Hymenobacter tibetensis: one gene and its partner. The protein of the gene in region 2 interacts with the protein of the main gene of each other region in a pairwise test. Links are inferred from orthologs where the notes say so. Each region holds a gene or a part of one and is shown on either strand. Other genes may lie near its edges. The genes, in order: ftsZ and MTX78_RS03040.

What was found.
Region 1: the proteins of MTX78_RS03040 (region 2) and ftsZ interact in binary tests that used the Escherichia coli proteins (3 or more experiments, as listed by UniProt). The link is inferred for Hymenobacter tibetensis from one-to-one orthologs.

Annotation. Positions count from the first base shown.
Region 1 is NZ_CP094669.1:1,716,300-1,732,313, reverse strand. The notes cover bases 11,999-14,911. They hold ftsZ (cell division protein FtsZ), read right to left. Parts: upstream 14,244-14,911; coding sequence 12,753-14,243; downstream 11,999-12,752. Other genes in these bases: ftsA (cell division protein FtsA), read right to left, coding at 14,325-14,911; MTX78_RS06940 (cytochrome-c peroxidase), read left to right, coding at 11,999-12,428. In the rest of the region: MTX78_RS06985 (hypothetical protein), read right to left, coding at 1-505; fabD (ACP S-malonyltransferase), read right to left, coding at 502-1,392; MTX78_RS06975 (T9SS type B sorting domain-containing protein), read right to left, coding at 1,508-4,396; MTX78_RS06970 (succinate dehydrogenase cytochrome b subunit), read left to right, coding at 4,652-5,329; MTX78_RS06965 (fumarate reductase/succinate dehydrogenase flavoprotein subunit), read left to right, coding at 5,342-7,276; MTX78_RS06960 (succinate dehydrogenase/fumarate reductase iron-sulfur subunit), read left to right, coding at 7,404-8,159; MTX78_RS06955 (NADPH-dependent FMN reductase), read left to right, coding at 8,331-8,858; MTX78_RS06950 (MbnP family protein), read left to right, coding at 9,131-9,976; MTX78_RS06945 (cytochrome-c peroxidase), read left to right, coding at 9,994-11,058; more of MTX78_RS06940, read left to right, coding at 11,268-11,998; more of ftsA, read right to left, coding at 14,912-15,719; MTX78_RS06925 (cell division protein FtsQ/DivIB), read right to left, coding at 15,814-16,014. UniProt on the Escherichia coli protein: Essential cell division protein that forms a contractile ring structure (Z ring) at the future cell division site. The regulation of the ring assembly controls the timing and the location of cell division.
Region 2 is NZ_CP094669.1:739,741-755,653, forward strand. What follows is about bases 7,217-10,028. They hold MTX78_RS03040 (rod shape-determining protein), read left to right. Parts: upstream 7,217-8,015; coding sequence 8,016-9,041; downstream 9,042-10,028. Other genes in these bases: purH (bifunctional phosphoribosylaminoimidazolecarboxamide formyltransferase/IMP cyclohydrolase), read left to right, coding at 7,217-7,810; mreC (rod shape-determining protein MreC), read left to right, coding at 9,161-10,028. In the rest of the region: MTX78_RS03005 (BamA/TamA family outer membrane protein), read left to right, coding at 1-907; MTX78_RS03010 (glycosyltransferase), read left to right, coding at 1,076-2,374; MTX78_RS03015 (class I SAM-dependent DNA methyltransferase), read right to left, coding at 2,321-2,920; mgrA (L-glyceraldehyde 3-phosphate reductase), read right to left, coding at 3,035-4,027; MTX78_RS03025 (PIG-L deacetylase family protein), read right to left, coding at 4,076-4,822; MTX78_RS03030 (acyl-CoA dehydrogenase family protein), read right to left, coding at 4,800-5,993; more of purH, read left to right, coding at 6,251-7,216; more of mreC, read left to right, coding at 10,029-10,090; MTX78_RS03050 (hypothetical protein), read left to right, coding at 10,087-10,617; MTX78_RS03055 (T9SS type A sorting domain-containing protein), read left to right, coding at 10,916-11,845; mrdA (penicillin-binding protein 2), read left to right, coding at 12,230-14,068; rod shape-determining protein RodA, read left to right, coding at 14,183-15,478; MTX78_RS03070 (hypothetical protein), read left to right, coding at 15,701-15,913. UniProt on the Escherichia coli protein: Forms membrane-associated dynamic filaments that are essential for cell shape determination. Acts by regulating cell wall synthesis and cell elongation, and thus cell shape.

The DNA of each region.
Region 1 (16,014 bases), 970 kb from region 2 along the record:
TAGATATCAGGTACTGATACAGGGCAATTATGTATATCGAAAACAGCAGTAGAAATACTGTTTCCGACCACACAAACTTAGCAGTAACCAACCACGGAGTACTCAGCGCTAACACCCAAGGATACAGCCGCTTCCAGGTTGTTTCTGAACCCAGAACCTGTGCACCAAGCCAGGTCCAGCTTAGCCAGCTTCCTAACAGCCCCAGAGTGTGGAGCCACGCTACGGCCTGTGCTGGATACTGCGCTGCTCCAAACCAAGCAAGCAACACTGGGTAAAGCGGCCCCCAGAACACGTACGGTGTCCCCGTTGGGCTCACCAACTTGCCGGCTGCTTCCCAGCTACGAGCTGCCTCCAAGTAGTGCCACGAATCAGGCGTGGTAGCTGGGCCGGTGCCCCAAGCGTAAGTGTACAGGCTCAACAACACAATAGCCGCCAAGGCCATCTCGAGGCCCTGGCGGTCCAACCAAGCCGCTTTGCTTACCCACGCGAAGCGTCGGTTAGTCATGCAACCGAGGCCGAGCTAACTGTTATTTCGGGCGCAATCTTCTTCACCAAGCCTTGCAACACTTTGCCTGGACCACATTCCACAAACTCGGTAGCACCATCCTGCACCATACGCTGCACGCTTTGGGTCCAACGCACAGGAGCCGTAAGCTGGCGCACCAAGTTGGCGCGAATCTCCTCCGGGTCGGTGTGCGGCGCAGCGTCCACGTTCTGATACACCGGGCAGATGCCTACCGAGAAGGTGGTTTCAGCAATAGCAGCTGCCAAAGCGGCTTCTGCTGACTGCATGAGGGGCGAATGAAACGCGCCTCCTACGGGCAGCGGCAGGGCGCGCTTGGCACCAGCCGCTTTCAACTGCTCGCAGGCAAGCTCGATACCGCGCTGCGAACCTGATACCACCAGCTGACCGGGACAGTTGTAATTGGCCGCTACTACCACGTTGCCACCATCGGTTATTTCCTGGCAGATGCGGGCCGTGGTATCATCATCGAGGGCCAGGATAGCAGCCATGGTACCGGGTTGTTCTTGGCAGGCGGCCTGCATGGCTTGGGCCCGCTGAGCTACTAGCCGAAGGGCATCTTCGAAACGTAGCACCTTAGCGGCCACCAGCGCCGAAAACTCACCTAACGAATGACCAGCCACCATGTCGGGCGCCAGATCGGGCAACACCGCGGCCAGAGCTACAGAGTGCAGGAAGATAGCTGGCTGCGTTACGTCAGTGCGGCGCAGGTCGTCCTCAGTGCCTGTGAACATGATATCCGTGAGCGAAAACCCGAGAATATCGTTGGCTTGGTCCATCAAGGTTTTTGCGGCGGGATGATGCTCGTATAAGTCTCGGCCCATGCCGCTGAACTGGCTACCTTGGCCGGGAAAAACAACTGCTTTCATAAAGAGGAAGTCGGAGGAAAAAGAGGATGGGGTGGCAAGATAGCAGGAATAAAAAAGCCCGCTACCAATGGGTAGCGGGCTTCTTGAAGGTAAAACGCAACGCAGTCCTACTCTCTTAGCGCGTGATTTGCACCCAGCCTTTGTAAGTGCGTTTGGTTTGACTGACGTTGTTGAACTCCACCTCGGCCTGGTAGTAGTACATGCCTTCCACTACAGAAGATGCGCTGCCACCTTCAGCACGACTACCGCCAGTCCAGTTGATGAGCGGGTCGGAGCTGCTGTCGTAGATCTTGACGCCCCAGCGGTTGAAGGCCATGAAATGCGTCCGGCGAATAGGCGTGAACACCTTGGGTCGGAAGGTGTCGTTTTTGCCGTCGCCGTTGGGCGTGAAGATGTTAGGCAGCAAAAACAGCTGGCAATCTTCTTTGCACTCGCGGTTGCTACGCACACTGCGAATCCCGCTCGAATCCACAGCCTGCACCGCGTAGCATCCCACCTCCGACTGTAGGTTCCGATGCTGATACGACAGCTGCGTGCCCGGCACCGAGGTCAGGAAGCGCAAGGAATCTTCGCTGTTCGGCGAATAATAAATGTCGTACGAAACAATGCTGCGGCTGCAGTCAGTAGGATTGTTGCTCAGCGTCCAACTCAGATTGTTGGTGTACACGGGACCAGTGATGGGCGTTGCCGGCAAATCAAACAACCGACTAGCCAGACTATCACAGTTAGGCCGCTGCAAAGTCAGGACGGGAGCACACGGCACGTTGCGCAAGACAATGCACTGTTGCTGGCTCAGGTTAATTAGCTGGTCGGGCAGCCGCGGGGCGTTGTAGGTACCGTTGGTTTCCACATAGTAGCAATAGGTCTGCCCACGCACTAAGCGTTGCGTGGCTGTGCCTTCATCCCGGTATGTTCCGCCGGTTGCGGTGCTTGTAACGGTAGCAATTGCTACGAAAGGATCCTGCTGATTGGGTCCCTTGCGGTAGATGGTAGTAGGGCGCCGCGTATTGTCCCACGGCACAGCATAGGTCCAGCGCAGCGCAATAGCGTTTAGCGTCCCCGCAGTGGTTGCCGGAATTGCCGTGCCATCAACCCGCACGCTAGATGCCCGAACAGCGGTTTCGGTTACGGCATTGGCACTAAGGAATTCCACCTTATAGCTGTAAGAGCGGTTCTGCGTGTCCAGCGAAGGGTCGTTGTCCACGTACGTGGTGTCGTTGACGTTGTTGATAAGCGCTATCTGCGTGAAAGAAGCAGCCACGTCGGTCTGCCCAGTGGCCCGCAGCAAGCGATACTGCTGGGGGTTGGGGAAGGCAGGAGTGCTAGTAGGTTTGGTCCAGCGAACTGTGATGCGGCCACTACTAGTAGCCGTCTGATCCACGGTCACGTTGCGCATCACCAGCGGCCGACCAGGGAAGTCAACACAGGCCTCAGCCGAAGCCAAGCTTGCTCCACGGCCAGGCAATGGGAACTCCACATAAATTCGGTAGCAATACGTTTTGCCCCGCTCTAAGCCCTGGCCGCCACGGTCGTCCACAAACTGCACTAGGTCGTTGGTGCCGGCGTACGTGAGCGTCCCGATTTGGGTGTAGCCTGCGGAGGCAGGAATGCCCGTCACGCAGGGGCCGAAGTCTCCTCCATTTGAGCCCTCCCGGCGATAGATCAGAATGCGGGCTCCGGGTTTACGGCAGATATAGCTGTTCCAGGTTAGCCTTGCCGAGCGCACCGGCGCTCCCAGTGGCTCCACCCGTAGGTTTTGGGGGGCTGGCCCAATAACCGTAATGTTCCAGGTTTTGATGTCCGTTAAAGGCAACGAGTTAAGGCCCGTTGGCTGGTCTTCGGCGTTGAACACCACTTGAATGGGAGTAGCCCGAATGTCATTGCAATCCGGAGTCCAGCGGAAAGTGCCGGTTGCAGTAGGTGGCCCCGTTAGGTTCTGAATGAAGGTGGCCGGTGGGATAATTCCGCTGTTGGCATACAGCCGGATCCGGTTGGCATCGGGGTCGGTGGCCGTTACGTTTCCTACCACAGGCGTACCCGCTACTACGCACAAGTCAGGCGGGATAATCAGGTTGGGCAACCGGTTGGTGGTCGGGCGTACCGTCACCTGCATATCCCGGATTACCTCACTTATCTGGCGGTAGAAACCACCAGGAATCCGTCGAAACTCTTTTACCTTGAAAGCAAAATTGTACTCTCCTACTGTGCCAGGTGAATTCCAAGTGATATCACCCGTAATAGGGTCCATCACGAAAATAGACTGGCTTCCAGGCACGCCCACTGGTGGGCCACTGTAAGGCACCTGGGCGCCATTCAAGCTAGCTGGGGTCAGGTTGTTGGGAGCTACATAGCCGGGCACCGTGGCAGGTGAGGGCCGGCAACCCATTACTGCTGACGCGAGGCCCGCCTGTTGGCTGTAGAATAGTTCGTACGCGAGAGAATCGCCATCGGCGTCGTACGCCGCTGGGTTATGCCGGAAAACCTGAGCAACCGTTGCATTGTCGATGGCCGGTTTTGTGAGCACCGGCGAGCTGTTTTGCAATAAAGAAGGGTCAATAGTGACTGTAGTAGAGATATAAAAAGACTGATTCACGGAGTTTTCCATGTTCAGAATTCCCCGATTTCGGTTCTCGCCAATAAAGCTAACAACGTAAGGACTGGTACTAGCAGCGTTATACGTGTGCTCGAAGTCGTAAATGTAGCGCCGTATATCTGGCTGTACCAGCACGTTACTAGTTCGGTTCACTACCGCACAGCTACCATCTCCAAAGTAGATCTGCGCATTATTTTGATCGGGAACGGCATTGTTAACAGGGTCCCGGCAATAGAGGGTTAGCCGGAAGAAGATCCGGCGTGGGTTGTAGTTTGCCGTGGTATCAACTTTGGACTGAATGTCGCCAGCTCGAATGTGCGTGGCCTTTGCCTGGGATGCCAAGCTAAGGAGCCCTACCAGTAGCAGCAAAGGCCCGCGTCGAGCCAAACGAAAGAGTAACGTACGCAACATAGAGCGGGAGCTTGAGGAGAGAGGTGTGTTCAGAAGCAAGACCAGTCAATTAAACCTAGGAACAATCTAACAAAAATTAGACCCATAGGTTAGTAATAAGGAAAGAACGCCAGCTTTATCTAACGGAGCAGCGCGAAGATTGATTCATGAGTATCAACGAGTGAACCATGAAGTTTATTTGGATTGTTTCCTAGTGGGTTGGCATGTACCTTTGGCTGCTCTAAATGACCCCCACAAACTCCTTTAGCCGCTTCTATGAGTTGGATTAGCAACACTGTTTCCAGTAGCATTGGTCGCAAGATCGTCATGTCTGTTACTGGTCTTTTTCTTTGCTCTTTTTTGGTTATACACCTGATTGGCAACTTTCAGCTTTTCAGCGCTGACGGAGGCCTTGCTTTCAATGCTTACTCCCACTTCATGAGCACCAACCCCCTGATTCGGGTGGCGGAAATCATCTTGGTGGCAGGATTTGGCTTCCACATCTACGAGTCGATTATGCTTACCCGCCGCAACCAGGCGGCCCGCGGTGGTCAGAGCTACGTAGTTGACAACATAGGCCAGAACAGCGACTGGAAGTCGCGCAACATGGGCCTGCTTGGCTCCGTGATTTTGGTGTTCCTGATCGTGCACCTTTACAACTTTTACTACCGCTTCCACTACGAGCCTCTTCCCATGGACTCTGCCGGCAACAAGAACCTATACGGCGTGGTAATGAACTCTTTCCAGACGTGGTGGTATGTACTTCTCTACGTGTTGGCTCAAATAGCGCTGTGCTACCACCTTCTACACGGCTTTGCCAGCGGTTTTCAAACGCTTGGTTTAAACCACCGCAAGTACACGCCGGTTATTAAGCTGGTTGGCTATGCATTCTCCATCATCGTTTGTGCTGGATTCGCTGCTATGCCGCTGTACTTTTTCATCTTCAAATCCTAATCCGCCCAGCTGATGTTTCAGGACTCTAAAATTCCAGAAGGCCCTTTGGCCGAAAAATGGGAGAAGCACAAGTTCAACGTTAAGCTCGTTAACCCAGCCAACAAGCGTAAGTACGACATCATTGTGGTGGGTACGGGCCTTGCTGGCGGTGCAGCAGCAGCTTCACTGGCGGAATTAGGCTATAACGTAAAAGCCTTCACCTATCATGACTCCCCACGCCGTGCGCACTCTATTGCTGCGCAGGGAGGTATCAACGCCGCCAAAAACTACCAGAACGACGGGGACTCGATCTTCCGCCTATTCTATGATACGGTAAAAGGCGGTGACTATCGGGCCCGTGAAGCCAACGTGTACCGGCTAGCTCAGGTATCGGTGAATATCATCGACCAGTGCGTAGCGCAAGGAGTACCGTTTGCCCGCGAATACGGGGGACTGCTGGCCAACCGTTCGTTTGGGGGTGCTCAGGTAAGCCGTACGTTCTACGCCCGCGGCCAAACCGGACAGCAGTTGTTGCTAGGTGCCTACTCGGCCCTTTCGCGCCAGATTGCTTACGGCAAAGTGAAAATGTACACCCGCTCCGAGATGTTGGACCTGGTGACGGTAGACGGACAAGCACGTGGTATCATTACGCGCAACCTGATTACCGGCGAAATCGAGCAGCACGCAGCACACGCAGTGGTATTGGCAACTGGTGGTTACGGCAACGTATTCTACTTGAGCACCAACGCCAAATATTGCAATGCTACTGCGGCTTGGCGTGCGCACAAGAAAGGAGCATACTTCGCTAACCCTTGCTTCACGCAGATTCACCCTACTTGTATCCCCGTATCGGGCGACTACCAGTCGAAGCTGACGTTGATGTCGGAGTCGTTGCGTAACGATGGTCGGGTGTGGGTACCTAAGACGGTGGAAATAGCCGAGCGTTTGCGCAAAGGCGAAATAAAGGTCAGTGATATTTCCGAGGACGACCGGGACTACTTCTTGGAGCGCAAGTATCCAGCCTTCGGCAACTTAGTGCCCCGCGACGTAGCTTCTCGCAACGCCAAGCAAATGTGCGACGAAGGTCGTGGCGTTGGATCTTCGGGCCTAGCTGTATACTTGGACTTCGCCGATATCATCAAGCGGACCGGAGCCAACTCGGTAAGCCAGAAGTACGGTAACCTCTTCGCTATGTATGAGAAGATTACCGGCGAAGACCCCTACAAGCAGCCGATGCGCATCTATCCAGCGGTGCACTACACCATGGGCGGCTTGTGGGTTGACTACAACCTGCAAACTACCATCCCAGGCCTTTATGCCACTGGGGAGTGTAACTTCTCTGACCACGGTGCTAACCGCTTGGGAGCTTCGGCCCTCATGCAGGGTTTGGCCGATGGGTACTTCGTAATTCCTTACACTATTGGCGACCAGCTAGCCCAGACGCCTCCTACCCCCGTTACCACCGACCACCCAGCGTTTGCTGAGGCAGAAGGTGCCGTGCGGGAGCGTATCAACAAGCTGCTAAGCATCAATGGTACGCGTAGCCCTGGTGAGTTCCATAAGGCGTTAGGCCACATTATGTGGGAGTATTGCGGCATGGCGCGCAACGCCGAAGGCTTGCAGCACGCCAAGAAAGAGATTCAAAAGTTGCGTCGTGAATTTTGGAGCGACTTGAAACTTGTTGGCACCGACCAAGAGTTGAACCAGATGCTGGAAAGCGCAGGCCGGGTAGCAGATTTCATCGAGCTCGGAGAGTTGATGGTTGACGACGCTCTGCACCGCAACGAAAGCTGCGGTGGCCACTTCCGCGAGGAATATCAGACTCCGGAAGGTGAAGCCCTGCGCGACGATGAGAACTTTGCTTATGTAGCTGCTTGGCAGTATGCCGGCGAAGACAAGCCGGAAATCCTGAACAAGGAAGAGCTACAGTTCGAAAACGTGAAGCTCACGCAGCGCAGCTATAAGTAGTGACGGCTGAGGAGTTGGGTAACCGACCTTGGTGCCCAACTCTTCTCCTGCTCTAGGTCACTACACCATACTCATTACTCAATACCCTCGAAATACAATGGCCGGAAGTAACCCTAACGCCAAACCAATGAACCTCACGCTGAGAGTGTGGCGGCAGAAAAACCGCAACACAACCGGCAATATTGTGGATTATCAAGTGCGCGATATTTCTCCCGAAATGTCGTTCCTGGAAATGCTTGACGTGCTAAACGAGGATTTGCTACGTAAAGGCGATGAGCCAGTAGCATTCGACCACGACTGCCGCGAGGGTATTTGTGGTTCGTGTAACCTCTTTATCAATGGCCGGGCCCACGGCCCGGAAGCCGGCACTACCACGTGTCAGTTGCACATGCGCAAGTTCTCGGATGGTGACACCATCACCATCGAGCCCTGGCGTTCCAAGTCGTTCCCGATCAACAAAGACCTAAGCGTAGACCGCTCAGCCTTCGACCGAATCATTCAGGCTGGTGGCTATGTGAGCGTAAACACCGGTGGTGCTCCCGATGGCAACGAGATTCCAATTCCGAAAGAAATTGCGGACCGGGCCTTCGAGGCAGCTACTTGCATTGCCTGCGGCGCCTGCGTGGCCTCGTGCAAGAACTCGTCGGCTATGCTGTTTGTAAGTGCTAAGGTTAGCCAGCTTGCCTTGTTGCCACAAGGCCACGTTGAGCGCAAAACCCGCGTTGAGAACATGGTAGCACAGATGGACAAAGAAGGCTTTGGAGCGTGCAGCAACATCGGCTCGTGCGCAGCAGAATGCCCAGTTGGTATTTCGCTGGAAAACATTGCCATCCTGAACCGTGAGTTCCTGTCAGCTAAAGCTACTTCCAATAACCTAGTGTAGTTGGTACTAGTTATCTGTCCTAGGTAAACTTGAAAAGCGAAACGGCTAGCCGTTTCGCTTTTTTGTTTCACTTGCTTTTCGCCTTTCTCTGTAAGCCAGATTGCTGTTTTCTTTGTTCAGTTGCTGGCTTCGCCGCGGATGCCGCTTTCCATCTTTCACTTTCTTCGTTGCATGATAACTGTCATTGCTGGTACCAATCGTCCTACATCCCGTGCCCGACATATTGCGAATCTGTACATCAGCCTGTTGCAGCAGCACAACGTAGAGTGTCAGTTGTTGGATCTGGCATTACTGCCTGATGACGTAAGCGTATCAGCCCTCTACCACAATGTGGGCAACCACGATGGCTTCAATGACCTAGCGGCCCTAGCCAGTACGGCCGATAAATTGGTGATGGTGGTGCCCGAATACAACTGCTCGTATCCGGGCGTACTCAAAACCTTCATTGACGGTCTCCCCTACCCAGGTGGGATTCGAGGCAAAAAGGCGGCACTGATTGGCTTGTCGTCGGGTGGGCAAGGTGGCCTACTCGCTCTGAGCCACCTCACCGATGTACTCATGTACCTTGGCACTGCTGTGCTACCAGCTCGAGTACGGCTGCCTTTTATTGATAAGCACTTAAACGCCGAGGGCAATTTGAGCCACCCCTTATACATGCAACTATTGCAAGAGCAAGTCGAACAATTGATAGCCTTTTAACGGACACGACTTCGTGTTCTGTTACATAGTCCAGGCACGAGGTTGGTTTGCCGCAACGATGTCTAGTTAGCTTTATAAGAAAGCGCAATGGCAAGGTCAGCTGCTTGAAGAATCTATATGCTAGATTTATGGTGTTGGCTAAAAGCCTTCCTATACTTTGCTAGCAACCTCCGACGTTTGTTTGTTGTCCAGCTTGTTGTTGCCTATAGCTCACTCGAGCTATTACTTGGCAGCACACGCCTTTCCAGCGTGTAGCTTATACTTCAACTGGAATGGCACTTTTACCACGCCAGTTACCTTTCACAAGTGAAAAGTTTTCGACGATGAACATCCTAAAATATACCGCCTGTGTCCTTAGCTTATTAGCCACGTCTGCGGCATGTATAACCGCATGCACCAAAGACACTGATGCGCCAGTACCCACCGATAAAGTGGGAAAAGTGACCATAGAATTTGAGAATGTAGTAGGTGGCAGCCCGCTCGAATTAAATAGACGCAGCTTGTATGCTACTCCTTCTGGCGACCAGTTCTCAGTCTCTACCTTTCGCTACTATATCTCCAATATCAAGCTAACTAAGTCCGCTGAGTTTATCCAGCAAACCAAACCGCAGGAATCTGATTTCGTTCAGCCGGAAAGCTATTACCTAATAGACCAGGCGCTGGAAGGTTCGCGCAGATTTACCATCGAAAATGTACCTGCTGGCGAGTACAGCGACATTGAGTTTACGATTGGCGTAGATGCTGCTCGTAACTCGGGAGGTGCCCAAACAGGCGCCTTAGCAGTCAGCGACATGTTTTGGGTGTGGGACACTGGATATATCTTTACAAAGATGGAAGGCCGTTCCGATCAGTCGCCTACCAAGGCCCTGGTGTTCCATATTGGGGGCAACAACAACATCAAGACTGTTTCACCGGCTATGAATGGAAAAATCATTCAGGTACGCGAAAACAGAACGCCTGAGGTATTTCTGCGTGCAGACTTGCTTAGAATGTTTACGGGAGCTACTACAATCCTTTTTCAAAATACTAACAACGTGATGGGCGGCGAAGAGGCGGCCCAGATAGCCAAGAACCAGGCAGATGGCATGTTCACAGTTGACCGGGTACGTAGCAACTAAGTGAAACTTTCTTCAAAGTGAAAACACCCAACCCGCCAGTATATGTGTGGCTTTTATGGAGCTTGCTGGGGCTGTTTTTCGCTGGTTGCCAACCTGGTACTCAAGTAGTATCAACTGATGAGATACCTGGTATCTCGATACCAGCCAACTTTCCTGCGCCGGTGTATAGCGCCGAAATGAACCCACCCAGCCGCGCTGGATTCGAGTTGGGCCGCACACTATTCTATGATCCGCAGCTCTCTCGTACCGGTGACATATCGTGTAGCAGTTGCCATCAGCAAACTACTGCCTTCGCTAACACCGGACACCGTTTAAGCAAGGGAATCAACGATAAGTTGGGCGTTCGGAACGCGCCAGCTCTGCAGAACCTACGCTGGAAAAAAAACTTCTTCTGGGACGGAGGACCCAAGCACATCGAAACGGTGCCACTCGCTCCTATTACGCATCCGCTGGAGATGGGTGAAACGATAGAAAACGTACTACGCAAGCTTAATGCTGATTCCAGCTATCAACGCCAGTTTGCGCAGGTTTTTGGAGGCACCGGGCCCATCGACTCGTATCAGTTTTTGCGTGCCATGGCACAATTCACAGCGGCTCTCACTTCCAACAACTCTCGGTACGACCAGTACTCCCGGCACGAACCCGGCGCTACACTTCGCACAAGCGAGCTGCGGGGCTTAGCCGTAGTACGCCAGAAGTGCGGAAACTGTCATGCTGGCGAGTTATTCACCGACGAGTCGTTTCGCAACAACGGCCTTGACCGAACCTTCCCATCGGACTCAGGCCGAGCCCATATTACCAGAAGCAGACAAGACGCCGGGCGATTCAAAGTGCCGAGCCTGCGCAACGTCGCCCTGACGGCTCCCTACATGCACGACGGCCGCTTCGCTACGCTCCCCGACGTACTCGACCACTACAGCCGTGGCATGGTGGAATCAGCCTCACTTGACCCACAGTTCCGGCGCCATGGCTTGGGCCCAGGGGTTGCCCTTTCCACTCAAGAACGCCAAGATTTACTGGCCTTCTTGGAAACCCTCACCGACACAACCTTCCTGCATGACCCAAGGCTAGCCAAACACTAGCATTACTTGTCTTTAATCGAAGAATGCTGCATTGAATCTATACCAAGCTAGGATCGGTGTTTTGCTAGATGACTCACCACTTGAGGTAGCTACAAACTCAGGCACAAAGTCCTCCGCTACTGTTACAGCAAAGAGCAGGAAAGACAGCCTTATCCTGAATGAAGGCACCACTAAATCAGTAACTTGAGAGCTTATTCGCTGTATTCCATATGATTTCAAACCTCATCCGTCAACGCGTTACACTATTGCTACCAGCAATGGTATTGCTATTCGTTGCAGGCTGTGGTGACAAAGAGGGCAAAGACCCAGAGCCGGAGCCTACTCCCACTGTTCCGGCCACTCCCTACAATCTGACGCTACCAACGCAACTCCCTCAGACGGTGGTGCTACCAGCCAACAATCCGCTGACAGTGGAGGGCGTGGACCTCGGCCGCAAGCTATTCTATGAAGTACGGCTCTCGCGCGACAACTCTATGTCGTGTGGTAGTTGCCATCAACAGAGTAAGGCGTTTACTGATGGCCGGACGCTGGCCGTTGGTGTCGATGGAAAACCGCACTCACGCAACGCTATGTCGTTGGTGAACTTGCTATGGGAACCGAACCTGAACTGGGACGGCTCGGCTAATGCGCTGGAAACGCAGGCTCGCACCCCTATTGAGAATCCCGTTGAGTTGCACCAAAGCTTAGCCGATGGCGTCCGGAAGCTGCAGCAGACTACTTTGTACCCGCCTTTGTTTGCGGCAGCTTTCGGTTCATCTACCATCACCGAAGAGAACACGCTGAAGGCACTAGCGCAATTTGAGCGGACGCTAATTTCCTCGAACACGCGGTACGAAAAGTCACTGCTGCCCGGTGGCGCCCGGCTTAGCCCCGACGAGCGCGCTGGACGGGTCTTGTTTTTCAACCACCCAGGTGAAGGGGGGAACATACTGGCACGGGGTGGCTCCTGCGACCATTGCCACAACGGCAACAACTACTTGTTTACTGCTAGCAGCTTCACTTCCCCTGGTGGCAATACACAGTATTTCAACAACGGGCTGACAGTAGCATCTGACCTAGGCCGGTTTGGCGTAACCGGTGCAACTGCCGACCGGGGTAAGTTTCGAGTCCCGACGTTGCGCAACATTGCTCTTACCGCTCCTTACATGCATGACGGCCGCTTCCAAACGCTGGAAGAAGTGGTTGACCACTACAACGAGCACATTGACACCAACACTGCCGATCCTATTTTACTGCTTTCCAACACCCGCAACGGCTCGAAACTCGACCTCACAGCCACCGAAAAACGACAGTTGGTTGCATTTCTGAAAACGCTTACCGATTCCACTTTCATTCAGGATCCACGCTTCTCCGACCCGTTCAAGCCTTAATCTTGTGGTGGCATATCAGCCACTAAGGATATAGAATCAGCTGTAACCAGTGTCATGCGCAAGCCAAGCCACTTTATTTCAAGCGTTATGTGGCATCGTCTCCGCCTCCTAGTATTCGTTATCGGCGTGATAATGGCTACCTCCTGCTCTTCTATGTCTTCTACGCGCCAGCTTAGCCCCGACCGAGAGCCCGGCAGGCTCCTCTCCGATTCAACTGCCTTATCCGAAGATTCCTCACAGAATCTTTAGCTTAACTGAATTATTACAAACAAAGAGGCCCTTGAACTGTCAAGGGCCTCTTTGTTTCTTACGTAAAATCGAAGCTTAGTCCACGTTGTCGTGAAGGAAACGGTTGTCTCCGAGCAATTCGTTATCGTCCGAAAGATTGAAGCGGCTAATGTTTCGCTCGGAAGAAGGCGTCACATTTTCCAGCTTCACTTGCCGACGGAGATAGGCTGGCGTCTCCAATTGATCCTTTATCGTTTCGTTGGAAATACCGTTGCTGAGTTCCTGCAAGCGGCGGCGGCGCTCTTCGGCACGAGCATCAAGAGCCGGCCGACCGGGTAATGGTGGCGCAGGTTGTGGCGCTTGATACACCACTGGATCGGGAGCGGGTGAAGAGGGGGCAGCCACGGGCGGTACCGGCGCATTGTAGGGCGACGTTTCCAAGTCAAACTTCACTGGCTGAGGCTCTGGAGCCGGGGGCGGCGTGCTGGTGAAGGTCGGCACTACAGGCATTACCGGGGTTGACTCCTGACGCTCCCGATCAAAAATGTTGATTTGGGGGTCTGGCTGGGGTGCCTCAGGCTCCGGCTCGCGCGTGGAAGGTGTGACTGTAATTGTGTGCGCTTCGCGAGCAAAGCCCGTAGCAATTACCGTCACGCGAATGCTCTGTCCCAAGGTGGAGTCGATACCGTGACCGAAGATAACCTCGGCGTTTTGACCGGCTTTGTCTTGAATGCACTCGGTGATTTCCGTCAACTCGTCCATCTCCAGTTCAGCCTGGTCGCCGGACATGATGCTGAGCAGAATGCGCTGGGCCCCGTGGATGTCGGTGTTGTTGAGCAACGGCGAGGCCAATGCCTCTTCGGCAGCACGGCGGGCGCGGTTTTCGCCGTCCGTGATGCTGCTTCCCATTACGGCCGCACCACTGTCTTTCATCACCGTTTTAACGTCTTCAAAGTCGACGTTCACATCGGCTGTTACCGTTATGATTTCGGCAATAGACTTGGCGGCGGTGCTCAATACGTTGTCGGCCTTGGCGAAAGCCGAGCGGATAGGCAGGTTACCGTAAATCTCGCGGAGCTTATCGTTAAGAATTACCAGTACGGTGTCGCAGTTCTCGCTCAGCTCTTTGATTCCTAGCTCAGCTTGTTGGCGCTTTTTCTTGCCTTCAAACATGAAGGGCGCCGTCACGATACCTACCGTAAGAATGCCTAGCTCTTTGGCAACTTTGGCGATAACCGGTGCCGCACCCGTGCCGGTACCACCACCCATACCAGCCGTGATGAATACCATCTTGGTGCCATTGCTAAGCAGCTCCCTGATTTGCTCCCGGCTCTCAATGGCCGCTTGCTTACCGCGTTCCGGATTGGCTCCGGCTCCAAGGCCTTCGGTCAAATCCATACCAATTTGCAACCGGTTGGGCACCGTAGAAGAGGCCAACGCTTGCTTGTCGGTGTTACAGATGACGAACTCTACGTCCTTTATGCCCTGGCCAAACATGTGGTTGACGGCGTTGGAGCCGCCCCCACCCACGCCAATCACCTTGATGATGGACTTGGATTGCGCCGGGATGTCGAATTTATAATTCATGAGGTGAGTGGCTAAATGGTTGTGTGGTTAAATTGTTGGTCGTTCAACGACAACCATTTAGCAATTCAACCATTTAACAGATTAGTACTTGGTGTCGTCGAAGTCGTCAATTAGCAGTCCTTTGGTACGGCTGATAATGTCCTGGAAAAACTTACCAGCGCCAGATGGCTTCTTCGGCTCTTTTGGTTCAGTTGGCTTTTGCGCTACAGGCTTAGCGGCCGGCACGGGTGCCGGGGTCGGCGCGGGCGCTGGTGCTTGGTAATACGGCGCTGGCTGCGGAATGTGCTGTTGCTCCTGCTCGTAATTGCGGTTCAGACGCTCGTCGAGCGAACGGTAACCAGCCAACACAAGACCAACCGTGGTGGCAAACATCGGCGACTTCACAGCCTCAATCTTGCTCTTGCCTAAGTGCTCGTTCGGGTAGCCGATACGGGTATCGAGGCCGGTTACGTATTCGGTAAGCTGCACCAAGTTCTGGAGCTGCGACCCGCCACCCGTCAGCACGATGCCGGCGGCCAGCTTGTCGGCGTGGCCGGTGCGCTGGATTTCGGCATATACCAACTCGATGATTTCCTCCATCCGGGCCTCGATGATGTAGGCCAGGTTTTTGAGAGAAATTTCCTTTGGTGCCCGGTCGCGCAGACCAGGGATGCTTACAATTTCATAATCGGAAGCTTCCTCGGCAATGGCTTTACCGAACTTCACCTTCAGTTGCTCGGCTTGGTTCTGCATCACCTGGCAGCCCAACTTGATGTCGGAGGTTACGATGTTGCCCCCGAAAGGCAATACTGCCGCGTGGCGGATGATACCGTCTTTGAAGATGGCCAAATCGGTGGTACCACCCCCAATGTCAATGAGTGCTACACCCGCCTCCTTCTCCTCGTCCGACAATACGGACATAGAAGAAGACAGCGGCTCCAGAATCAGATTGTCGATTTCCAGGCCAGCCTTGGTAACGCACTTGTTGATGTTGTTGATGGCCGTGCTTTGCGCCGTGATGATGTGGAAGTTGCCCTCCAAACGCACGCCCGACATGCCCACAGGGTCCATGATGCCTTCCTCGTAATCCACCTTGTAGTCTTGGGGCATTACGTGGATGATCTGTGAACCGGGCGGGGTTACGAGGCGGTACATGTCGCCGGTGAGGCGCTCTACATCTTCCTGCGTGATTTCGCTGTCAGCGGAAGCGCGCGTGATGCTGCCGTTGTGTTGCAAGCTCTTAATATGCTGCCCGGCAATACCTACGTTCACTACGCCGATATTAATGCCTGACATTTCTTCGGCTTGCCGAATGGCCCGCCGGATAGCGTCTACCGTCTTGTCGATGTTGGACACAATACCGCGCACCACGCCTTCCGACACAGCCTTGCCCATGCCCAGTATTTCGAGTTTGCCAAACTCGTTTTTGCGGCCTACAAGGGCACAGATTTTTGTGGTTCCGATGTCGAGGCCGACTACAATCTTATCGTGTTGCATGTGGAAGGGTCGGGTAAAGCTGGCGAGGGAATAGCAATTGGATGCGGTGTGACTTGGCAAAAATAGCCTTTTCAGGCCTTGAGAGCAGAAAAAACTACTCGCAGATGATTTGATCTTTGAACTCTACGTTGACGCGGTGGTACGTATTCCAACCAAGCGCCGGCGGAATTTGACGGTAAAATACCATCAGTTTCGCGAATTTTTCCGAAATATTCTCCGGAAAGCCAAATTCTACCCGTTGGTCGCCTACCTGTTGCGTGAAGGAAACCTTGCCGTTGGGAGCAATGAATACTTC
Region 2 (15,913 bases):
TGCGTGGCGCACCCAACAGCGGCAAAGCTTAATTCAGCTGACGCACAGCATGTTCACGACCAACGAGCAGTATATTGTGAGCGGTGAGCTAAGCTACTACTACCGGTTTCCTATCAACTATTACGGTACGGGCCCCCGCACTTCGCGCTCCGATGAATCGGTGATTGAGTACAAAGTGTTTATTGGGCAACAGCGGGTACTCCGGCGGCTACGCCCCGACTTGTTTGTGGGGTTGCAAGGGCGTATCACCGATCTGCGCGACCTACAAGTGAAGCGCGACATCGAGCGCGACGGCATGGTAGTAGCGCCCAGCCGCTTTCAGGAGCGCCCGGTGCGTGAGCGACAAGACACGCGCGTGATAGGAGTAGGGCCGGTGCTGCTCTACGACCACCGCGACAACGTGCTGAGCGCCTACCGAGGCTCGTATCTGGAGCTAAGCGCTTTGTTTAACGGCGGCGCCCTGGGTAGCGACTTCCAATTCGGCCGCTACCTGCTCGATGCACGTCGGTACATATCGCTCGACCAAGACCACAAAACTGTGCTGGCTGGACAAGTAGTAGGGCAGTTTCAGGCGGGCGCGGTGCCGTTTCGGGAGCTAGCCAACCTAGGTGGCGACAAGCTGCTGCGCGGCTACTACGATGGTCGGTACCGCGACCGACAACTGGTAGTGGCGCAGGTGGAACTGCGGCGGCAATTGTTCTGGCGCTTCAACGGCGTCTTGTTTGGGGGAGTAGGACAAGTGGGGAACACCCTAGCTGATTTCGATGAAGGCGGGCTCAAGTACACAGGTGGTGCCGGGCTGCGCTTCAAGTTCAACCGCCGCGACCGACTCAACGTCCGCTTTGACTACGGAGTGGGCCGCGACGGCTCCACCGGATTTTATTTCAATTTCGGCGAAGCTTTTTGAAATTAAAATCGAGCTAGAAAAGAAATCTAACGCTCTGTTAGATAAGAAGTACTGTCGGGGTTGGGTAGAGGCCTAAACAGGGGTATAAGCAAAAAAGAAGCTCGACAATAGACAAAGTGCAAGCTCGTCTGTTTATCCTTCTATTCTGAGTCGAATAGAAGATACCTGATGTTTACTGCTGCACGCCCGCTCCTTTCCTCTGAAACCACCTTTTTGCGTACCCAACAGCTTGGAAGTCATGTAGAATGGCCGGCTGCTTCACCAAGCACTCGTTTGCGCATCAGCGTTATCATTCCGGCCAAAGATGAAGCAGAGAATCTGCCCGCAACGTTGGCGGCTTTAGCAGCGCAAACCGACTTGCAAGGACAACCTTTGGACTTCGCTAGCTACGAAGTGCTGGTGCTAGCCAACAACTGCCACGACCAAACGGCTAATGTCGTCCGGGCTTTCGCTCAACGGCATCCACGCCTAGCGTTCTATGTAGCCGAAGTGCAATTGCCCGCCCTCGACGCGCATGTAGGCCAAGCTCGTCGCTTGCTCATGGACGAGGCCTGCCGCCGTTTAGAACGCAGTGCTGGCTCCGCGGGCATTATTGCCAGCACCGATGCGGATACTCGCGTGTCGCCGACTTGGTTGGCGGCCATTCAATCTGAAATACAGGCTGGCAATGATGCGGTGGGGGGGCGTATTTTTCCGGAGCGTACTATTTCCGGAGGCTGCTTGGTACGTCGTACGCATCTGCGCGACGCTACGTACCGGGTACTCCGCGCCCACCTAGAATCCCTGGTCGACCCCGATCCGGCCGACCCGTGGCCTCGCCACCACCAGCACTACGGGGCTAGCTTGGCGCTTACTGTGGCGGCCTACCGGCAGGTAGGAGGGTTGCCAGCGGTGCCTTTTCTGGAAGACGAGGCCCTTTGGCAGGCGCTGCGCCGCCACGACCTGCGGCTTCGCCACAGCCCGGGCGTACAAGTAACCACGTCGGCGCGCTACGCGGGGCGGGTGGCAGTGGGGCTGTCGTGGCAGCTGCGCGAGTGGGCCCAAATGATGCGCCAGCAACGGGAGCCCCTCGTGGAAAGCGGTGCGGCGCTGGTAGCCGATTGGGCTGCGCGCCGGAAGCTGCGCCAGCTTTGGGAAAACAACCGGATGCAAGCGCCGCCACGGCCGCTGCCTTCCTGCATCCGGATGGCGGCCATTCTAAGCGTACCGGCCGGCGCATTGACCAAGCAAATAACCAACGCTGCTACCTTTGGAGCGCTCTGGGAGTGGGTGCAAACGCACCGCGCCAGCTGGCGCCGGGGCCGCCTGACCACGCTGCCCTTGGCCGTGGCCGAACTACGGTTGTTGATTGCCCAGTACCAGCTAGCAGAACTCGATGTGAAAGTGCCGGCTCCGGCACCCACGCGCCGAATGCTAGCGCCGAGCCAGCAAGTCCAGACGATACTGCGCGGCTCGATGGCCGTGTAAGTGCTCTAGCGGGCCAGTAGGTAGTGTTTTGGCCAGGAAAAATTCGTGCACCTCGTCGCCCGTGAGGGGATAGTCGTGGACGGTGGGCGTCCAATGCACTAGCAGCAACTGACCACCGGGCCGCAACGCGGCCAGCAGCAGGTCTGCAACTTTCGCCAGGTCTGGCGCTGCCCAGTAGTAGCCTACTTCCGATAGCACAACCAAGTCGAAGGTGTCATCGGATGGAAACTCTGCCGGCAAGGTCATCTGGCGAAACTCCACTTGCGGCAGGTGGCTGCACCGCTGGCGGGCGCGCACCAAAGGAGCCTCGGCCACGTCCACTGCCAGCAATTGACGGCAACGGGCCGCCAATTGCTCGGTTAGCACGCCCAACGAGCACCCCACTTCAAAGGCCCTGTCGTACTGCTCGTTGGGCAAGGCTGCCACGGTATCCAGGTACTTTGCTTGCTCGTAGGGGCTGGTTTCGAAGCTCCACGGGTCGTTGTTGGCGCGGTACACTTCATCAAAATACGCTGGGGGCAAGGTGTGGGGCTGGTTCGGGTTCATAGCAAAGGTGAAGCGCAGGAGTGGCAAAAAAGGTCCTTCTCAAGGAGCGGGAACGGCAAAATGCGCTTCTGCTCCCCAAGAAGGACGACAAGGCAATGGAACGTGTGTGGATGTTTAGCTACCCAAGATTTGCTCGATAGAGGCGAGTTCCTCGGTGCTGAACTGCAAGTTGTTGAGGCAATGCAATGAATCGGTCAGCTGCTCGGGCTTGCTGGCTCCAATGAGCACCGATGTCACCCGCTCGTCTTTCAGCACCCAGGCCAGGGCCATTTGAGCTAGGCTTTGCTGGCGTGCCTGCGCCAGGTCATTGAGTTGCTTAATTTGGGTGAGCCGCTCAGGGGTTAGCTGGTTTTCAGTTAGAAACCCAACTCCCTTGGCTACTCGCGAATCACTCGGGATGCCGCCTAAATATTTGTTGGTGAGCAGGCCTTGCGCCAGCGGCGAAAACGGAATGCAACCCACTCCTTCCTGCCCAAGCAGGTCCAGCAAGCCGTCTTCCACCCACCGCTCAAACATCGAGTACTTGGGTTGATGAATCAGGCAGGGAGTGCCCAGTTCTCGCAACATCCGAATAGCCTCGGCGGCTTCGGCGGGTTGGTAATTGGAAATGCCCACGTACAAGGCTTTGCCTTGGCGCACCAGCAGGTCGAGGGCCGTCATGGTTTCCTCTAGTGGAGTGTCGGGGTCGGGGCGGTGATGGTAGAAGATATCCACGTACTCCAGGCCCATGCGTTTCAGGCTTTGGTCGAGGCTGGCTACCAAGTACTTTTTCGAGCCCCATTCACCGTACGGGCCTTCCCACATGTTATAGCCTGCTTTCGACGAGATAAGGAGCTCGTCGCGGTAGGTGCTGAAGTCCTCGCGCAGTATGCGCCCGAAATTGATTTCCGCGGAGCCGGGAGGCGGCCCGTAGTTGTTGGCTAAGTCGAAATGGGTAACGCCACTGTCGAAGGCCCGCCGCAGAATAGCGCGTTGGTTGGACAGCAGATCAACGTCGCCGAAGTTGTGCCACAAGCCCAAGGAAACGGCGGGCAACTTCACCCCGCTGCGGCCACAACGGCGGTACGGAATAGCTTGGTAGCGTGTAGGACTAGGAAGGTAGTGCATGAAAGGGTAGGATTAGGGTCCGACGAGCGGCAACATACCAAGGCTTTTCTATTTCACCTCTATGTAAGCCTCATACGGCTGCGCAAAATGAGCGAGCATCTCAGGGGAAAGCAGGAAGCCGCTCGGGTCATCGGGGATGATGCCGGGTGCTAGCTGGGAGCGGTGAGCGGCAATAGCCCGCTGTTTCTGCGCTATCACCGGACCGATATCGAGGCGCCAGCCGGTGGCTTCGCCCGGTTGCGGCAGGTCGGCGGGGGTGGCTCGTTCCCAGGCCCACACCACGTATTCGAGCAGGCGCGGCTGTGCAACGCCCGCGGCCAGTGCCGCCCGCACCAGCTGGCTGGTAGCCCGGTGGTCGGGGTGCGGGTCGCGCCGCCACGGGCACAGGATGCTTGTAGGCACGGCGTCTGCAAACAACTGGCGCAACTGCGCAACTGCTTCCTGAAAACCCGCCTCCCCTTCGCTTGGTACGCGGCTATCGGGCAGGCCCAGACAAACAAGGTTGTCGGGCGCCACGCCCAGTTCGGAGAGGGCCGCCCGTAGCTCTGCTTCGCGCAAGGCTCGGCGGGCAGCGGCCGGATACACCTGCGAATGGGGGTGCGACATCGTACCGTCGCTTATCAGCACCACCTGCACCGGCACAGCCGATTGCCGTAGCAAGGCAAGCAGTCCGCCACAGCCCAACGACTCGTCATCGGGGTGCGGAACAACGATGAGCGTAGGGCCTACTTGGAGGGCGTATTCGGGCGGCCGGGTCGGCAGCGTGCGCAAGTCAAACGGGGGGAGCTTGGTCATGCCAAAGCTGGAAAGCGGGGCCTTTACGATCGAGGGCGAAGCGGCCGACATCGGCTTGAGCAGCATCGGGAGCCGGCTGACGCAAGTAGTGAGTTAAGTCGCGGTGCAAACGCTCGAAGGGTTCTGGTTTCAACAGGCCCCGGGCACCCACGCAGCGCTCAGCCAGTTGCAGGACGCGCAAGCAAATCGTCTCAATGGCTGTGCGCATCATATTGGCATACGCCACGGTGGCTTCGGCACTGGTTTCGGCGGCGAGCCGGCTAGCATTGCGCGCCGCGCCGCTTAGCCACAGGTTGCCGCTTTCAATCAGCAGCGCCATTTCACCTAAGCGCTGGCGCTGATACGGGTCATCGGTGCGGCCCAGCCCTTGCAGAAACTGGCGGGTTTCATCGAACACCGCTTCGGCCCCACCTAGCTGCACGGCGGCAAACCGGATGGCTCCGCCGCTAAACCAGGGCTGCTGATAATAGTCGCCGGGATTCCCCAGTAAATCTTCTGCCCCAATTTCAATGCCCGTAAAGTCGGCCCGGGCACTGGCGGTGGCGCGCATACCGAGGGGCCGCCAGAAGCTGGCATCATACGCGGGCTGCTGCTCGGTGGTAGGTAGAATCAGGAGCTGCCAGCCCCCGTCTGGTAGCGCCGCCGACAGCAGCGGGCGGCTTATGTAGCCTGCACCCGAAGCAAAGGTTTTGCTGCCGTGCAGCCGGAAGCGGCCGTTGGCCAGTGGTTCCAGCTTCACCCCATCGGCGGCTTCGGTGTTCCAGACGCCGAACCAGTGGCCTTCGCGCGCATCGGCGGCCCATCCGGCCACCTGCGCATCGGTGCCTAAGCGTTGCAAAAGCTGCAAGGCATTCATATGGCCTTCGTACAAGCGGCCCACCGCCAAGTTGCCGCGGCCTATGTGTTTGAGCGTGTGTAGCAGGGCCAGTGTCTGGTCTGATTCGGCCAAGCCGGCGCCCCCTAGCCCCACCGCCAGCGGAGCTTGCAGCAGGCCTGCCTCGCGCAGCCAAGCAAGTTCCTGCTCTGGAAAGCCTCCCTCGAAATCTGAGTGCACTGCGTGGGCGAGCAAGCGCGGCGCTAGGTAGGCCGCGGCTACCTCCGGCAACGCAAACTGCGGAGCCAAGCTAGCCGCCGGGGAAGAGAGAGTAGGGAGGGATAAGGCAGCAGGCATTGGCTGGGCAGTGGATAGGGTTGAAATGCTCTGAATAGCCGGTAATGTTGGGCTTATCGATTCTCAACAGCATTTATTGCCTCTTGTTCAGGTTGGAGCCTAACAATATTATGCAAGCTGAACACTAAGCAAACTGCCACCGGATAGCGCTGTACCAAGATGGAGATGCAACAATTCCGGATGGGTAGTTGGCAAGGCCGACCTGATGGGGCTACCTTCGCGGCGTCGTTCGTTTCTTCATCCAACTTCTGCCTGCTATGTCACAGCCCATTCGTTCTGCCCTTGTTTCCGTCTATTACAAAGACCGTTTGGAGCCATTGGTGGCACTGCTGAAAGAGCATGGCGTAACGCTGTATTCCACAGGCGGTACGCAGCAGTTTCTGGAAGAGCAAGGTGCCGAGGTAACCGCCGTGGAAAGTTTGACGGGCTTTCCCGCCGTGTTTGGCGGCCGCGTCAAGACGCTGCACCCTAAAGTGTTCGGTGGCATCCTGCACCGCCGCCACGAAACCGGCGACCTAGCCGAAGCCGAGCGGCACCAGATTCCGCCCATCGACTTGGTGATTGTAGACCTCTACCCGTTCGAGGAAACCGTGGCTTCGGGCGCGCCAGAAGCAGACATTATCGAAAAGATTGACATTGGGGGTATCTCGCTGCTGCGCGCCGCCGCCAAAAACTTTCGCGACGTGCTCGTGGTAAGCAGCCGCGACCAGTACCAGGCCGTAACCGAACTGCTTGGTGCCAAAGGCTGCGCTACCGACCTCGAAGACCGTCGCCAGTACGCTACGGCGGCTTTCGCTGCTACTTCCCACTATGATACCGCCATTCATCAGTATATGGCCGGTGCCGCAGTTGGCAGCAAAGAAGTAGCAAGCAGCAATGCGCCGGCTGGTGCCGGGGCTGAATCAGCCGCTACAACGCCGCTGCGCTACGGCGAAAACCCCCACCAGTCGGGTACTTTCCACGGCGACCTGGCCGCCCTCTTCGACCAGCTTCATGGCAAGCAACTCAGCTACAACAACTTGGTGGATGTAGATGCTGCGGTGCTGCTCATGCAGGAGTTCCAGGCCGATGGTCCGGCGGCCTGCGCCATTCTCAAGCACACCAACGCCTGCGGAGTAGCCCAGGCCGATACGCTGCACACTGCCTACCTAAACGCCCTGGCCTGCGACCCAGTGTCGGCTTTCGGTGGGGTTATCATTGTGAACAAGCCCGTGGACGCCGCTACCGCCGAAGAGCTAAACAAGCTGTTTTTCGAGGTGCTGATTGCGCCGGAGTTCGAGGCCGCGGCCTTACCGATTCTACAAAGCAAGAAAAACCGTATTCTGCTGCGTCAAAAGCCCGTGGAATTGCCCGCCAAGCAAGTGAAGACGTTGCTCAACGGTGTTGTCGAGCAGGATTTCGACCGGGCCATTGAAGGTGCTGCTGACTTCCGCACCGTCACCGAATCGGCACCCACCACAGAGGAAGTAGCTGCCTTGGAGTTTGCGCTCAAAGTGTGCAAGCACACCAAGAGCAACACCATTGTGCTAGCCCGGGCCGGGCAACTGCTGGCTTCCGGAGTAGGGCAAACTTCCCGCGTGGATGCCTTGCGCCAAGCTATTGAAAAGGCCCGCGCCTTCGGCTTCGACCTGCAAGGCTCGGTTATGGCTTCCGATGCCTTCTTCCCCTTCCCCGACTGCGTGGAAATAGCGGGCGAAGCAGGTATCCGGGCCGTGGTGCAGCCCGGCGGCTCCATCAAAGACCAGGACTCAGTGGACGCTTGCAACCGCCTTGGCATGGCCATGGTGCTCACCGGAGTGCGGCACTTCAAGCATTAAGAGGAATGTACTGAGCAGACAAGAAATATGCGGCCTGTGAAACAGGCGAAACAAAGCACTTGCCTACGATTATAGGGGGCAATGCACTTTCGCCCGCACTTCGCTCGTTTCTTATATTCTCCACATTAACTCTGACTTCCGTACTTTTGTCCCCACTTTTTGTGCGGGTGTATCCTCACGCGCACTCATTTTCTGCCGTTAACTAATGGGTTTCTTCAATTTCCTTACCAGCGACATTGCCATCGACCTGGGTACGGCCAATACGCTTATCATTCACAACGACAAAATCGTGGTGGATGAGCCGAGCATTATCGCAAAAGACCGTACTACTAATAAGGTAATCGCCGTGGGTCGGCAAGCGCAGCAGATGCACGAGAAAACCCACGACAACATCAGAACCATCCGTCCGCTCAAAGACGGAGTTATTGCCGATTTCCACGCCGCCGAGGAAATGATCAAAGGCATGATCAAAATGATTGACACGCGGAACCGGTTGTTTCAGCCTTCCCACCGCATGGTCATCTGTATTCCTTCCGGCATCACGGAAGTGGAAAAGCGCGCCGTACGTGACTCCGCCGAACACGCCGGGGCCAAAGAAGTCTGGATGATTCAGGAGCCGATGGCCGCTGCCATTGGTATCGGCATTGACGTGGAGCAGCCCATTGGGTCGATGATTATCGACATCGGGGGTGGTACCACCGAAATTGCGGTTATCGCGCTGTCGGGTATCGTCTGCGACCAGTCTATCAAAACGGCCGGGGACGTATTCAACCAGGATATTCTCGACTATATGCGCCGCCAGCACAACCTGCTGATTGGCGAGCGGAGCGCCGAGCGGATCAAGATAGAAGTAGGAGCTGCTCTCACCGAGCTGGAAATAACCCCGCCCGACTACGAAGTGCGCGGCCGTGACCTGATGACGGGTATTCCGAAGGTAATCAAAGTAACCTCGTCGGAAATTGCTATTGCGCTGGACAAGTCGGTAGCCAAAATCGAAGAAGCCGTGTTGAAGGCGCTGGAAATCAGCCCGCCCGAGTTGTCGGCCGACATTTATGAGAACGGCATTCACCTGACCGGCGGCGGGGCGCTCTTGCGGGGCCTCGACAAGCGCCTGGCGGTTAAGACCAAGTTGCCTATTCATATTGCCGAAGACCCGTTGCGCGCCGTTGTGCGTGGTACCGGCAAGGCCATCAAGGACATTCAGGCTTTCCGAGGCGTACTGTTGACCTAGGGCCAATTAGTAATTGATAGTTAGGAATTAGTAATGGCCTTTTCAGCATCTGGGGTGCTACTCGAAGATTCGGGAAAGGTCAGTTCTTAATTATTAATTCTTAATTACTAATTACTTACATGCGTAACCTGTTCGCTTTCCTGTTTCGCTACCGAGGCTTGCTCGTGTTTGCGCTGCTGGAAGTGGCGAGCTTGTATCTGTTGGTTCGCAACAGCACCTACCAGCGGGCGGCCTTCTTTAATTCGGCCAACACCTATGTAGGGCAGATTCTAGCTACCCGCAACCGCATCTACGACTACTTCCGGCTGGAAAGTATCAACCAGAACTTGGTACAGGAAAACGCCGCCCTGCGCCAGCAGCTCTACAGCAGCGACTTGAGCCACCGAGAATCCGATAGCCTTTCGGTGCCCCAAGACAGCCTGTCGAAAGTCCGACTGGCTCGCCTGAGCCACCCCGATTCCTTGTTGTTGGGTTTGCGCACGCTGCCTACCCGCGACCCGGATTATCCGTTGATTCCGGCGCGAGTGGTGAACAACACCATGAGACGCGTAGATAACTACCTGACCCTCAACGCCGGCACTCGTGATGGGGTACGCCCCGGCATGGGTGTGTTGTCGGCGGCGGGCGTGGTAGGGCGGGTGAAAGTGGTGAGTGAGCAGTTTTCCACTGTCTCCTCGGTGCTTCATTCCAAGACGTTCATTTCCGCTAAAATCAAGCGTGACAACACGTTCGGCAGCATCAAATGGCTCGGCGATGACCCGACGCACGCGCTACTGGATAACATTCCGCGGCAAAACAAGCTGGTGCGCGGCGATACTGTCGTTACGTCTGGCTACAACGCGGTATTCCCCGAGGGGCTCATGATTGGGGTTATCGATTCCTTCGTGAAAGAGCCCGACAAGAACTTCTGGACGGTGCAGGTGCGCTTGGCCGTGAATTTCTCGAACCTGAACTACGTGTACGTGGTAAATCCGCGCTTGAAAGCCGAGCGGGATACCTTGGAACTGCGCGCCGGTATGAAGCCGGAAGGAGGGGAGGAGCGGCCATGAAGGGAGGCATAGGAACTATACTGGTACAGCTGCTGCGCTTCTTGTTCTTTGTGGGCGTGCACATGCTGCTTGTCAGCAAGCTGGTCCTCTTCGAGCTGGGCTGGTGTTTTTTTTATTTGGGCTTCTTGCTGTTCCTGCCTATTGGCACCTCCATCGTGATGCAGTTGGTGCTGGGCTTCGTGACAGGCTTGTTGCTGGATATTTTCTATGATACGGGCGGGGTGCACGCCGCCGCCGCCGTACTGCTGTGCTACCTGCGCCCCTGGGTGCTGCGCCTGCTCACCCCCCGCGACGGCTACGAGGCCTCCGATTCGGTGAATGTGCACCAAATGGGCGGGCAATGGTTTGTGGTGTACATGCTGCTGCTGGTAGGCCTGCACCACCTAGCGTTTTACCTGCTGGAACTGGGTAGTTTCCGGGCGTTCGGCCTGACGCTGGTGAAAGTGATTGTCAGCACGCTCTTTACGGGCATTACGCTGCTCATTATCCAGCTGATTTTCTTTCCTACGCGCCGCCGGGGCCGCTAAAAGGCCAGCACAAAGTGCAGGCTGTTGGGGTAAGGCAGCTCGCAACTGCGCTTCTCCTTGCGTTGTCTAACGCTGCCTCTGCTGCGGTGCTAGATACGAACCCGTGTCCTCGCGCATCCTAAGTTCTGCGCACTGCCCTAACATTCTGGATACCTGTCAGTAGCGCCTCCATTACCCTGTGCTGGGTAGTGGAGGCGCTTTGATATAAGCATAGACGAAAAACTATGTTTTTGTGGCTTCGTTACTTTATATTCAATCACCTTTTAGTGTAGGCGCTCTTATCTCTTACCCCACTCGTATGAAACATTCTTTACTCGCTTTTATTTCTTGTGCTGCTTTGAGCTTGGCGCTGGTAGCATTAAGTGCAAGCTTTGTGCAGGGGCAAACCCCCATTACGGTTACCATTGGGACGGGTACCACTGCCGGCTCCACCAATGTGCTGCTCAGCACCAGCACCACCACCAACAAGTACGCCCGCACCGCTTCCATCTACTCGGCCGAAGAGTTGAGGGCCGCGGGCGCCAGAGCAGGCTCTATTACGCGCATAGCGTGGTTTAAGGGCGGAACCGGAGAATACACCACCGGGGATGCGCAGCTAACCATCTACTTCAAGCGCACCACTGCGGCGTCTTTTTCAGCCAACCCAGTGGTGTGGGACACCGAGGTGATGGGGGCCACTGCGGTATACAGTAACACCATGTTGAGCTTGCCGACGGGTACAGGCTGGAAAGAGTTTGTGCTTACAGCCCCTTTTGTTTGGAACGGCACCGACAACATTGAAGTATTGGTGGACTGGTTCCGCAGCAGCACCCCCACGGCCGATATATCGTGGCAGTACACAGCCGTTATAACGGCAAATGGCACGCATTCCACGCAAGTAAACAGCATGCCCATCCCAACCGTCCGGTGGGCAGCCAACCGGCCTAACGTACGGTTTCAGCTTGCTCCCCTCGTGAGTGCCACCCGCACGCAAGGCCCCACCAACTGGGTACAGGTAAGCCCCAACCCTTTTACGCAGGACCTGACGCTGAAAGTAGGCGCCAGCGGGCAGCACTTGCCAGTGGAGGCCACACTAACAGACGCCCTCGGCCGTACTCACTATCAGCAACAGCTCCCAGCAGGGGCCGAGCGGAAATTACCGCTGCCCGCCACCTTAGCGGCTGGCTTATATTTTCTCACGCTGCGCAACGAGCAGTGGCAGCAAACCCAGCGGCTGGTTCGGGAGTAGTTTTCAGCAAACCACCCAGCCTGCTCAGCTATGCTGCCTTACAATGGAGCCTCAGCCAAGTAGCTGGGGCTTTTTGTTGCGTTCTTAGGTACCATGCAGGGGGCAATGCAATTGGTATGTACGGATAGCGGAATACCTTATCTAAAACGTGTTGCACTCGCTGGGTGCTTGTTCGTGTGGGATGCCGGGGTACGATTTTCAAGGGTTATTATACGCTCCCACTGCAAGGCCGCGTTTGATAAAGAATGTATCGGAGCGGAACAGGTGGCACCGTAAATCTGTACTTCTCTAGTTCGCTAAATCACTGTATCACCACTTGCCCTTTCGTACCTTTGCGAATCCGGCCACGTGGCCGCAAGTGCTTTCTATTCAGAATATACCGCTTTGCAATACCTTGAAGGACGACGGTACGTGGTGATGGCTATCTTCTTGGCTGTTGCTCTTACCTTCGGAGCCCGTCTGTTTTACATTCAGGTGCTGGACGGCAGCTACAAGCTGGCTGCCGACCGCAACACGCTACAGCGCATCGTGCAGGTGCCCTATCGTGGCCTTATTTACGACCGCAACAACCAGTTGCTAGTGCAGAACACGCCGGTGTACGACCTGATGGTGGTGCCGCGCGAGGTGAAGCAGCTAGATACGCTGCGCTTTTGCGAACTGCTGAGCCTGCCCTTGGAAGAAGTGCGGGAAAGCCTGAAAGCGGCGCGCAGCTTCAGCCGCGTGAAAGCGTCGCCGCTGGTTCAGAACCTAAGCACGCCCGAACTGGCCGCCATCCAAGACAACCTCATCGACTTTCCTGGCTTCAGCATCAAGGCCCGGATGGCCCGCTCGTATCGCACCGAAAATATGGCCCACGCCCTCGGCTACGTGGGTGCCATTACGCCGGCGTTCCTAGAAAACGAGCGGTTCTCGAAATACATGCCCGGCGACTTTCTAGGCATTAGTGGTTTGGAGTCGTTCTACGAAAAGCAGCTCATGGGCCGCCGCGGGGTGCAATATCGCATGGTGAATGTGCGCGGGATAGAGAAAGGTGCCTTCCGCAATGGCGAGTTCGATACGCTGTCGATAGCCGGCCAGGACTTGCACACCAGCATTGATATTGAGCTGCAGAAATACGGCGAGATGCTGATGAAGAACAAGCGTGGTTCTATTGTTGCCATCGAGCCCAAAACCGGCGAAATTCTGGCCATGGTGTCGTCGCCGGGTTTCGAGCCGTCGGTGCTGACGGGCAAGGGCATGGGCAACCGCTACATGGCACTGCTCAACGACGAAACCAAGCCGCTCTTCAACCGCCCGCTGATGGCTACCTACCCGCCAGGCTCGGTGTTCAAAGTGGTCAACGAGCTGGTGGCCCTGCAAATGGGGGTCGTGACGCCAGGCACCGCTTTCGACTGCAACTGGAAGCTGGTACGCTGCACCCACCGCCACGAGTATCCGAGCAACGTGGGTATTGCCATCAAGCAGAGCTGCAACCCGTATTTCTACCAAGTGATGCGGGCCGCTGTGCTGCGCGGACGCTCCACCAACCGCTTCGAGGATGCGCGCCTGGGGCTGAGCGAGTGGCGCCGGAAGGTAATGGCTTTCGGGCTGGGCGATAAGCTGGGCGTGGACATCTCGCAGGAAAAGAAGGGGCTGGTGCCGTCGTCGGATTTCTACGACAAGCGCAACGGGTATCACCGCTGGAACTACCGCACCATCTACTCGCTCAGCATAGGGCAGGGGGAGCTGGGAATTACCGGTCTGCAAATGGCCAACATCATGGCCACTATTGCTAACCGTGGCTGGTACTACACGCCCCACTTCGTGCGCGGCATTGGAAACGGCGGGCCGCTTCCGCAGTACACCGTGCGCCATACGGTGGGGGTTGATGCGCAGCACTTCGAGGCCATTATTCCGGGTATGCAGGCGGTAGTGGACGGCCGCGGCGGCACGGGCAGCAATGCGTCGTTGCTGGACGTGGGCATTTCGGTGGCTGGCAAAACCGGTACCGTGCAAAACCGGCATGGCGAAGACCACGCAACTTTTGCCGCGTTTGCTCCGGCCGAGGACCCGAAGATTGCCATTGCTGTGTTCATTGAAAACGCTGGTTTTGGAGGCTCATCTGCTGCCCCCATGGCTTCGCTGATAATAGAAAAACACCTGCGGGGCAAAATAGCGCCGTGGCGCGGCCGTTGGGAAGAATGGCTCCAAAGCCCTGCGGAGCGGTTTATCCGGCGTCATTAACAACGCTACTCTGCAAGCCATATTTCACACTGGCTTTGCCTGTAGCTAGCCACTTGTGGCACTAGCAGCCAAAGAGCAACCTACTACGCTCAATACAACAGAATACCCGCATACATGCCCACTTCTCCGGCCAGATATTCGCGCAGCCTCGATTGGGTTACCATTTGCATTTATATGCTGATGGTAGCGCTAGGATGGCTTAGCGTGTACGCGGCCAGCTACTCGCCCGATGCCCCCGCCGACCCGTTGCGCAGCCTCAGTTTCTCGGAGCTGATGGCTTTCAACTGGTTCAAGCAAATCCTCTGGATTGGTACCGCTATGGTACTCATTGTGATACTGGTGGTGGTTGATTACAAGGCATACGACACCTTTGCCTTTGTGCTCTACGGCAGCATGATTGTGCTGCTGATCGTGACGATGCTAGTGGCACGACCCATTGCGGGGTCGCGCTCTTGGCTGGAACTGGGGCCGGTCCGGCTGCAGCCCGCAGAGTTTGCCAAGTTCACAACGGCGCTGGCGGTGTCGCGCTTCATGGCCAGCATCAACCTGCGCCAGCAAAACTTCCGCGACCAACTGGTACTAGCTGGCCTTACGCTGCTGCCGCCCTTGCTGGTAATGGCTTCCAACGAAACCGGGCAGGCACTGGTATTCGGCGCATTCTTGCTGGCCTATTTCCGGGAAGGCATGTCGCCGCTTATCCTCCTGATTCTGGCGGCGGCGGGCATCATCTTGGTGCTGGCGCTGCTCGTGCCGAAGCTCTGGCTTTTTGTGGCCTTTACGGTAATTCTGGGCATCGTGCTGGTCTTCAACCGGCGGGCGCTTCGCCACCACCTGGTGCTCTCCGTGAGCGTCTGGGCAGTAGTTATTGGAATGGTATTCGGGGTCGATTTCTTCTTCAACAACGTGTTGCAGCCGCACCAGCGCAAGCGTATTGAAGTGCTGATCAACCCCTCTGCCGACCCGCTGGGCGTGGGCTGGAACGTGACGCAGTCCAAGATTGCCATTGGCTCGGGCGGCCTGATAGGCAAGGGCTTTTTGCAGGGCACCCAAACCAAGTTCGATTTTGTGCCCGAGCAAAGCACCGACTTCATTTTTTGCACTGTAGGCGAGGAGTGGGGCTGGCTAGGTACCATGACGGTGGTTGTCTTGTTCATGACGTTGCTGTGGCGCATTCTATACGTGGCGGAGCGTCAGAAATCCGTATTCGGCCGAACCTATGGCTACTGCGTGGCCAGTATCTTTTTCTTTCACTTCGCCATCAACGTGGGCATGACCATTGGGCTAGCTCCGGTAGTGGGCATTCCGCTGCCTTTTTTCAGCTACGGCGGGTCGTCTTTGTGGTCGTTCACTATCCTGCTGTTCAGCTTGCTCGGCATTGATGCCTACCGTAAGCAGGATCTGGAACGATAACAACGGGCGGGAATCGGTGAAATCTGTGTAGCTCCGCTACGGGTTGTGGTGGCTAGGTGGTAGCTTGAAGCCGTGTTGTCAGACGCACTGCTGTAGCTGGTCTCACAGAATGCTCCGGGTAGAGCCGGATGCTGTTTTTAACCCCGTAGCCCTATCAACGTGCCTCTTGCTCGTTTCGCCGCCGCTAGTGAGCCGCCTGCAACCCCCTTGAGAAGCAGACGGATGGAGTGGCTGCTTGTGGGGGTGCTAACTGCCTTGTGCCTGCTGCTGCCCACTCACAATTCCACGCTGGATGCTTGGTATTATGCGGCCTGCGTGCGGCACAGCCATGAACTGCTCTTGCCGCATCACCTGTTGCACAACATAGTGGGCTGGCTCTGGGTACAGGCACTACCCAACTCGGTTGACACGCTCATGGCCCTTAAAGCGTTGAAT